Regions from separate parts of the Lysinibacillus sp. NPDC056959 genome, predicted to be linked through region 2. Evidence: riboswitches for the same ligand, from Rfam matches in the RefSeq annotation. Region 2 holds a riboswitch; each other region holds the start of a gene.
What was found. A riboswitch is a leader RNA that binds a small molecule or an ion and turns the genes downstream of it on or off. The one in region 2 is predicted to bind S-adenosylmethionine.
Positions count from the first base shown of each region.

Region 1: another riboswitch for S-adenosylmethionine. It lies ahead of ACFTQ7_RS19200 (bifunctional homocysteine S-methyltransferase/methylenetetrahydrofolate reductase); the one in region 2 lies ahead of ACFTQ7_RS21695 (O-acetylhomoserine aminocarboxypropyltransferase/cysteine synthase family protein).
Region 3: another riboswitch for S-adenosylmethionine. It lies ahead of ACFTQ7_RS17675 (methionine ABC transporter ATP-binding protein); the one in region 2 lies ahead of ACFTQ7_RS21695 (O-acetylhomoserine aminocarboxypropyltransferase/cysteine synthase family protein).

Region 1 covers NZ_JBHURE010000021.1:37,592-40,722, reverse strand. Annotated here, with positions in the region: gene ACFTQ7_RS19205 (protoporphyrinogen oxidase) at 1-1,209, shown strand, start outside; SAM riboswitch class I at 1,335-1,434, shown strand; gene ACFTQ7_RS19200 (bifunctional homocysteine S-methyltransferase/methylenetetrahydrofolate reductase) at 1,531-3,131, shown strand, end outside.
Region 2 covers NZ_JBHURE010000028.1:40,693-43,823, forward strand. Annotated here, with positions in the region: gene ACFTQ7_RS21695 (O-acetylhomoserine aminocarboxypropyltransferase/cysteine synthase family protein) at 250-1,551, opposite strand; SAM riboswitch class I at 1,669-1,782, opposite strand; gene ACFTQ7_RS21700 (hypothetical protein) at 1,786-2,064, shown strand; gene ACFTQ7_RS21705 (glycerol-3-phosphate acyltransferase) at 2,079-2,711, shown strand; gene ACFTQ7_RS21710 (DASS family sodium-coupled anion symporter) at 2,893-3,131, shown strand, end outside.
Region 3 covers NZ_JBHURE010000017.1:75,535-78,665, reverse strand. Annotated here, with positions in the region: gene ACFTQ7_RS17680 (methionine ABC transporter permease) at 1-363, opposite strand, end outside; gene ACFTQ7_RS17675 (methionine ABC transporter ATP-binding protein) at 353-1,381, opposite strand; SAM riboswitch class I at 1,591-1,695, opposite strand; gene ACFTQ7_RS17670 (thioredoxin family protein) at 1,758-2,060, opposite strand; gene ACFTQ7_RS17665 (toprim domain-containing protein) at 2,076-2,417, opposite strand; gene gcvH (glycine cleavage system protein GcvH) at 2,603-2,983, opposite strand; gene ACFTQ7_RS17655 (arsenate reductase family protein) at 3,074-3,131, opposite strand, start outside.

The sequences.
Region 1 (3,131 bases), on a different contig from region 2:
GATTCTATAGTAGCGCGTCATAAAGGTGTTATGGAGTTAGTAGAAGAACTTAATTTTGAACAAAATCTTGTGTATAACGAAACGGGTGTTTCGTATATTTACACAAATAATGAGCTACATGCTATCCCAGCAGATTCAACGTTTGGTATTCCTATGAGCTTACAATCTCTAGAGGAAAGCACGCTTGTATCAGAGAAAGGTAAAAAAGAAGCAATAAAGGATTTAACCATGCCAAATGAAGAGTTTACAAAGGAAAGTTCGATTGGGGAATTTTTAACGTACTATTTAGGTGAGGAGCTTGTTCAAAACCAAATAGCGCCCGTACTTGCAGGTGTATACTCGGGAGATTTAAATCAACTTTCAATTGCTTCCACTTTACCGTATTTAATCGATTACAAAAACGATTACGGTAGTATTATTAAAGGCTTTGATGCAAACAGGGAACAATTTTTGAAAGCTGCCAATAAAAAATTTATTTCATTTAAAAATGGTTTATCGTCATTAATTGATCGACTTGAAGAAACATTAACGGATGTAGAAATTATAAAAGGGATTGCCACTATAAGTGTTAAAAAGCAGGAGAATCAGTACTCCGTTACATTAGCAAACGGTAAAATAATTGAAGCAAATCATGTTGTCATGGCACTGCCAAATGAAGCGGTACAAAGCTTATTGCAGGATGAATCTTTGAACGGCTATTTTGAACAATTCAATACTGCATCCGCCATTACGATTTACTTAGGGTTTGATGTACCAGATAATAGATTACCCGCGGATGGAACAGGCTATATTGTGTCACATAATTCAGATGTTATTTGTAATGCAGCAACATGGACAAGTCGCAAGTGGAAACACACGTCAGCAGAAGGAAAATTACTTGTACGACTTTTTTATAAGAGCATTAACCCTGAGTATGAGAGATTGCGTTTGATGTCAGATGAAGAGTTAGCAGCGGTTGCTCTAGAGGATGTAAGAAAAAGCTTGGGGATTGGGGAAACACCAACAATTGTGGACGTGACAAAATGGATCGACCAAATGCCAAAGTATGATTTGGCACATCGTGAAGCGTTGCAAGGTCTCGTACAAGAGCTTGAGAAAAACTATCCGAATTTATCAATAGCGGGTTGCTCTTATTTCGGAGTGGGCATAGGTGCGTGTATTCAAAATGGTAAAAAAATTGGTGAGAAGCTTGCTGAAAAACTATCGTAATTGTTTGATTTAAATCAAAATATGGTATTTTTCGTGAGATTTTACCTCTGTTCTGTGAAATAGTCTTGACTCAATCGTTCGTAAACGATATGATTCTTTTAATTATTTAAAAAATTCATACAACATTCTTATCAAGAGAAGCTGAGGGACTGGCCCTATGAAGCTTCAGCAACCAACTTATTGTCAGGTGCTAAATCCAGAGGACCGTAGTGTCGAAGATGAGAAGGAAAAACAATGACGAAACGTTAAAGCCTTCTTTTTATGTAAAAGAAGGCTTTTTGCATTTTAATTTTTACAAATAAAGGAAGAGAGGCTAGTTTTATGGGATTGCTTGAAAGGTTAAAAACGCATGTTCTTACAGCAGATGGTGCAATTGGTACAGTTTTATATGGCTATGGCTTGGAGTATTGCCACGAGGAAATGAATATACAAAGACCTGAATTAATTGAAAAGATTCATAGAGAGTATATAGCGGCAGGTGCCGATATTATTCAAACGAACACTTACGGAGCTAATGCCATAAAATTAGCCCGCTATGGATTAGAATCTCGTGTGCAGCAGTTTAATGAAGCTGCTATAACGATTGCAAAACGAGCAGCGGCAGATGGTGGACAATTTGTCTTAGGTACTATTGGGGGAATCCGTGGTATTCGAAAAAGCGACGCAACGTTAAAGGAAATTTTAGCAACAGTTAATGAGCAGGCAACTGTTTTACTTGCAGGAAATCCAGATGGCCTTTTACTTGAGACATATTATGATTTTGAAGAGTTAACAGCGACTTTAGCAATGCTACGAGCTAAAACGAAATTACCGATTATTGCTCAAGTTTCTATGCACGAACCAGGAATTTTACAAAATGGAATGAGCTTAAATAACGCTTTACATGAACTTGAAGCGCTAGGTGCTGATCTCGTAGGTGTTAACTGTCGCTTAGGTCCTCACCATACAATACAAGCATTTGAAGGTGTGGAGCTTCCTAAGAAAGCATTTATGTCAGCGTATCCGAATGCTTCTCTTCTTGATGTAGAGGATGGCCGTGTCGTTTATGAGTCGGAGGCAGATTATTTTGGTCGAGCAGCTGTAGAGCTTCGTGATCAGGGGGTACGTTTAATTGGTGGTTGCTGTGGTACGACACCAAAGCATATTGCTGCAGCGAAAAAGTACTTAGAGGAGTTATCTCCAATCGAAGAAAAGTATGCAAAGCCAGAAAAAGTAGAGATTGTCCGTGAGGCTGAGCCAGCAAATTACGAACCATTACATGTAAAAGTAAAACGTGAACGCTCAGTTATAGTGGAATTAGATACACCAAGACATTTAGAAATTGAAGGCTTTATTGCGGGAGCAAGAAAAATATATGAGGCGGGCGCAGATGTAGTCATGATGGCAGATAATTCACTTGCTTCTCCAAGGATTAGTAATGTCGCAATGGGTGCCTTACTGAAAGAAACACACGGGGTACGACCGTTAACTCATATAACATGCCGAGATCGTAATTTAATTGGACTTCAATCACATTTAATGGGATTAAATGCACTAGGTATTCACGATATTTTAGCAGTGACTGGAGATCCGACGAAGGTGGGCGATTTCCCAGGGGCCACAAGCGTTTATGACGTATCTTCAATGGAGCTAATCCAATTAATAAAACAGTTAAATGAAGGTGTATCGTTCTCGGGGAAACCACTTCGTAAAAAGGCGAATTTCTCTGTAGCGGCTGCCTTTAATCCTAATGTACGTGTACTAGATCGCGCGGTATCTCGATTAGAGAAGAAAATTGAATATGGGGCAGATTATTTTATTTCGCAGCCTGTTTATACAAAGGGAAAAATCGTGGAAATATACGAGGCGACAAAGCATTTAGAAACACCAATTTATATTGGCATTATGCCAGTAACGAGCTATAAAAGTGCGGAGTTTTTACA
Region 2 (3,131 bases):
TTTCAAAAGTGGGGGAGCACTTATGAAAACTAAATGTCGAACGCTTTTCTTATTTCCTAGTATAAAACAAGGAATTAAACAAGTCAACAATACTTATCAAATTACTAGGTATTATTTTTAAAGATTTTCAGTTACCTTTACCGAATGAGGCAAGCGGATGATGTAGCAACGTTTTACGCATTACCAAATGAGGCCTATCGAATGGGAAAATACGTAAACGCTACAACATTAGCCAATGTCTTTTAGTTATTAGGCTTCTACTTGTTGCTGTATAGCTGTTACTTGTTCAATAGCTTGTTCTAAATCTGCAATAATGTCCTCTACTGCCTCTAAACCGATGGATAAGCGAATGAGCGACTCGGTTACGCCAGTTTGGATTAGCTCCTCAGCTGATAGTTGCTGATGTGTAGTAGATGCTGGATGGATAATTAATGATTTCGCATCCCCTACATTTGCTACGTGCGAGAATAATTTCACACTATCGATTAATTTACGCCCTGCTTCACGCCCACCTTTAATACCAAATGTAAGCACTGATCCGAAGCCATTTCTCAAATACTTTCTAGCTAACTCATGAGTAGGGAAATCTTCTAAGCCATTGTAATTTACATATTCCACAGATGGGTGGTTTCGTAAATATTCAGCTACCGCTAATGCATTTTCATTGTGTTTAGGTATACGCAAATGAAGCGTTTCTAAACCTTGTAATAAATTAAATGCTGCATCTGCACTTAATGTTGGACCAAAGTCGCGTAGTAATTGCACGCGCAGTTTTGTGGCAAATGCAGCCGCTGCTGTGTCAATACCATAACGCAAACCGTGATAAGAAGCATCTGGCTCTGTAAAGCCTGGGAAGCGTCCACGAGTCCAATCAAACTTCCCTGCATCTACAACAACGCCACCTAAAGTTGTACCATGGCCGCCAATCCATTTTGTTGCGGAATGAACAACGATATCTGCACCGAAATCAATTGGTGTAGAGCCATATGGTGAAGCAAATGTGCTATCAATAATTAATGGTAAGCCGTTTTCATGTGCTACATTCGCTACTGCTTCGATGTCTAGCACTTTTAAACTTGGGTTACCGTAAATTTCAGCGAACACCGCTTTTGTTTTATCTGTAATAGCTGCTCGGAAATTTTCTGGATTTGTTTCGTCTACAAAAATTGTTTTAATACCGTAGTTTGGTAGTGTGTTGGCGAATAAATTATAAGTACCTCCGTACAAAGAGCTACCTGCAACAATTTCATCACCTGCCCCTGCTAGATTTAAAATTGAAAATGCAATAGCTGCTGCACCAGATGAAAGTGCTACCGCTGCTGTACCGCCTTCTAATAAAGCGACGCGTTTTTCAAAAACATCTACAGTTGGGTTTGTAATTCGTGTGTAAATATTGCCAGCTTCCTCTAAGGCAAAAAGACGTTGCGCATGAGCAGTGTCTTTAAAAACAAATGCCGTTGAGCGATATACGGGTACTGTACGAGATCCTGTTACCGGGTCTGGCTCTTGGCCACCGTGTAACAGCAATGTTTCTGGTTTAAAATTTGTCATTGTATACCTCCATATGGTTATTTTTTTACGATGGCACCGGAGATGAGGAGGATTTTTTAAGTAGAAAACAAAAACCCTCTTCAGCTAAGAAGAGGGTTGCGGTTGCAAGTTTTCCTCCCCTTATCTGCCAGATCCAAGTAAGAATCTGTAGGAATTAGCACCTTAGCAAGCTCGTCACTTACTGGTTGCCGGGCATCATAGGGCCTATCCCTCCGCCGCTCTTGATAAGAGTATGTGATTCAATTTCCATCGTTGTTACAAAGTATAAACATAGACATTTTCTCTGTCAACACTAAAATTTTATTTTTTCCGAAACTTCTGTCTGCTTCTTTACGTATTACGAACGCATACATTATTTTAACGTTAAATGATTTATTATCAAAACGTGGGGTTGATTTCCGTTCCGACTGGGCGCTTTCCTGGGGGCGTCCAGTCGGAGCGGAAATCAACTTATATACAATGGCACGTTTTAAAATGGCATCCCTAGCTTTTATTGATAAGCCTATTATTTAGAAAGGAGGACTTTTATGTTAAAAGCCATTATCATTTTTCTTCTTGTTGGTTATTTGATTGGCTGCATTCATGGCTCTAAAGTTGCTCAGTTTTTATCTGGGGTAGATTTAAAAAAGACTGGTTTTGGCAATGCAGGTGCCTCTAATGCCACGCTTTCCCTTGGATGGAAATATGGCATATTAGTCGGACTTATCGATATCGGTAAAGGTGTTGCAGCTATAATCGGTGCACATGTCTATCTTGCTGATATAACACAATTAACTGAAGTACAAGTTTGGCTCTTTATCTATATCGTAGCAGCCGGTGTCATTCTAGGTCATAATTTCCCATTTTATATGGGCTTCAATGGCGGCAAAGGAACTGCTTCAATTATCGGGATATTACTCGCGATTGATTGGAAAGTTGGCTTATTTGCACTCATTTTATTTGTTATTTTTTCTTTCGTGACGAGCTTTTTAATTGTCGGTGTACTTGAATTTTATCTCGTTTTTTGTACTGCCACATATTTATGGATTCCTGGGGTCGGCCCAACGTTTATAGCCTTATTTCTTTTTAGTATAGCCATCATTTTGCATATCGAAAATATTAAACGATTGATGCTAGGAACTGAGCCTAAAGTTACCTCTGCATTCAAGAAGAAAAACTAATATCTTTTGGATATTTTTGTCTTTTCTGTGGCCGCTTATTTTCTCGTAACTGCCCATTATCGCTATAACTAGAGCGCATTTGAACACACTAGCTTTTTTTACAATAAATAGACAATTTACTTTCTTAATAAAGCATTTTACTAGTCGATGTTATAGAAAATGCTAGAAAGGATGAGAAAGTATGTCTACTTCTGAACAAGCAAAACCGAAACGTAATTTAAAGCCACTCTGGATTGCATTAGCGTTCGCATCCCTAATCATCATAACTTTTTTACCGAACAATGGCGATTTACCTGTAGCTGGACAACGGGCTTTGGCTATTTTAGCTTTCGCGGTCATCCTATGGGTTACAGAAGCAGTATCCTATCCCGTTAGCTCTGCCATGATTATTGCTCTAGTTACAGTTTTACTAGGATTAGC
Region 3 (3,131 bases), on a different contig from region 2:
ATCGATTTCACGTAATGAAATTAATACCATACGCGCATAAAATGGTGCAGCTCCGATAATTAGTGCCGGTAAAGCCGCATCTGCGCCACGAATTGTGCCGAGCAAAAATTTCGTAAACGGAATTAATAAAATAATCAAAACGATAAACGGAATCGAACGGAAAATATTAACGATTGAGCCTGTTAAAAAGTTCACCAGTTTATTGGCCCATATTTGGTTAGGACTTGATAAAAACAATAAGATCCCAATTACTAATCCAAGTATAAATGTGATCACCGTAGAGATTGTTGTCATGTACAACGTTTCATACGTAGCTTCCCACATTTTTTCCCAGTCAACATTCGGAAAGAGACTAGTTAGCATTGGCAATCACCTCCGTTTGTACTTCGACTGTATGCAAGTAGCTCAGTGCAGCTGCAACATTCGACTCTGTGCCTTCAATTTGTACGATAAGTGTACCGTACGCGCCATTTTTAGTTTGCGAAATATTACCATGTACTATACTTACTTCTACATCACACTGTTTCACAAGATGTGAGATGACAGGCTGTTCTGTTTTTTCTCCTACAAATATTAGCTTTACAAGTTGTCCATTAGGGTAGTTTGCTTTAATTTGTGCCACAGTTTCCTGTGTTTCCTTCGTATCTGTAATTTGAGAAACGAATTTTTTTGTAATGTCAGCTTGTGGCGCTTGGAATACTTGTAATACTTCACCACGTTCTACAATTTTTCCAGCTTCCATAACCGCTACACGGTGGCAAATTTTACGAATAACATGCATTTCATGTGTGATTAACACGATCGTTAAACCTAGTCGCTCATTAATATCGACAAGTAAATCTAGGATAGCATCTGTTGTCTCCGGATCGAGTGCGGATGTTGCCTCATCACATAACAATACTTCTGGATTATTAGCAAGTGCACGAGCGATGCCTACACGTTGCTTTTGTCCCCCTGATAGTTGTGATGGATACGCATTAGCACGTCCGTCTAAGCCAACTAGTGTGATCAATTCTTTCACACGTGCCTCACGTTTTGCCTTTGGAACACCTGCGATTTCTAGTGGAAAAGCAATGTTTTCCGCAACAGTTCGAGACCAAAGTAAATTGAAATGTTGGAAAATCATACTAACCTTTTGTCTAGCATTTCTAAGCTTTTGCCCCTTTATGGATGAAAATTCTTGATTGTTAACCGTTACCGTACCTGATGTAGGCTTTTCTAAACCGTTTAACAAGCGAATCATTGTACTTTTACCAGCGCCACTATAGCCGATAATGCCATAAATTTCACCTTTATCGATAGAAAGGTTGACGTCTTTAACTGCTGTTAATTCGCCATTCGAGGTTTTGTATTTCTTCGTAATATTTTGAAGCTGAATCATAGCGAATTCTCCTTTTTTTTATCAATTGTGCCTCGGCATAATTGCGTCCGGAATCGACTTTGTGCTTGCACAAAGAAATCCTTTTCGATTCCATGACATCCGCCGGAGGCTTTTACTTCTTTCAGCGGGTGTTTCGGTGAAAGAAGTAAAAAAAACCCTTCAACTATAGACAAGTAGAAGGGGTCACGTAACTTATACGTTGAACCGTTCTCTCATCTTTCAAAGATAAAATCTTTGGGTGATTTGGCACCTTTTCACTTTGTGATGGTTGCCGGGCTTCATAGGGCACTTCCCTCCGCCGCTCTTTATAAGAGTTCGATATATTTATATTTTTTAGTATATTCGTACTTTACCACGTGAGTAAAGTTCAGTCAATTTATTTTTTTAACAATTCGTATAAATACGGTACGGATTGAAAAGCATAAACCTTTTCCGTCACTTTTCCGCCTTCACATACAAGTAAACACGGTACACTTTCGATTTTATTATCATAAGCGATTTGTTCGATAAAATTAATATTCGCTTTACCAACCTGTAGCTGTGGTAGCAATTGCTCAACAACCGACATCATTTTCGATGCAACTACACACGTTCCACACATTGGTGTATATAAATAAAAAGCAGCCTTTTCACCCGACTGGATAGCCACGTTCCACTGCTCTTTTGACCATTCTTCCATTTTTTTCACGCAACCTTACAAAATATATTCATTATGGATTGAGAAATGCGCACGAATTAAGATTGCCGCTAACACCTTTCTCGGAGTTGTCTCTACTTCCTTATATGTTGGCATAGTACGTAAATGCTCAGCCTCTGGATAATGTCTGTCCATTAATGCTCGTAGCTTATCACCCGATGTATCTGCATCAAAAAATGTATAAAGCTCACAGCCTTCATATGGATCAAGTAACTCTTCTAATTGATGCACACCAATTGTACCATTCGTGCAAAGTATTTTAACATGTTCATTTAAAATAGGTTCAATTTGAAGCTTATCCGAACGGCCTTCGACAATTAAGCATTTCCCCTCGAACATAAAGCCACCCCCGTTTAGACATATCCCTTATCATTATTATATCAATAAATCTTGTCATTGATACTGTTAGACACCTATTGTTAAGGGAATATACTTGCATTCACACTCATCCACTATGATGGCAGAATGGATGAAGATAATAAAAAACGTCGGTAGTTTCCGACGTTTTTCTTTACAGGCTTGTCTTATTCTGCAATCATTTCATCGTATTGCTCAGCTGTCATAAGCTTTTCAACTTCTGATGCATCAGCAGGCTCTACAACGATCATCCATGCTTTTTCATATGGTGATTCATTAACGAATTCTGGGCTATCTTCTAAATCTGCATTTACTTCAACTACTGTACCTGAGATTGGTGCATATAATTCAGAAACTGTTTTTACAGATTCTACGCTACCAAATGGATCATCTGTTTTGATTTCGTCACCAACTTGTGGAAGTTCAACGAAAACGATATCTCCAAGTTCAGATTGTGCGAAATGAGAAATACCGATACGTACTTTTCCATCTTCTACTTTAACCCATTCGTGCTCTTCAGAGTAACGTAAGTCTTTAGGTGTGTTCATGCAAAAACCCCTCCATAAATATGTAATATATTCACTTTCAGTGTGCCATACTTCTTCCATAAAAACAAGATTAAAAGCGATTAAAAGCGGTTATTTCCAAGCTTGCTCAAAATCTGATTCTTTAAACCCTAACGTAACTTTTTTTCCA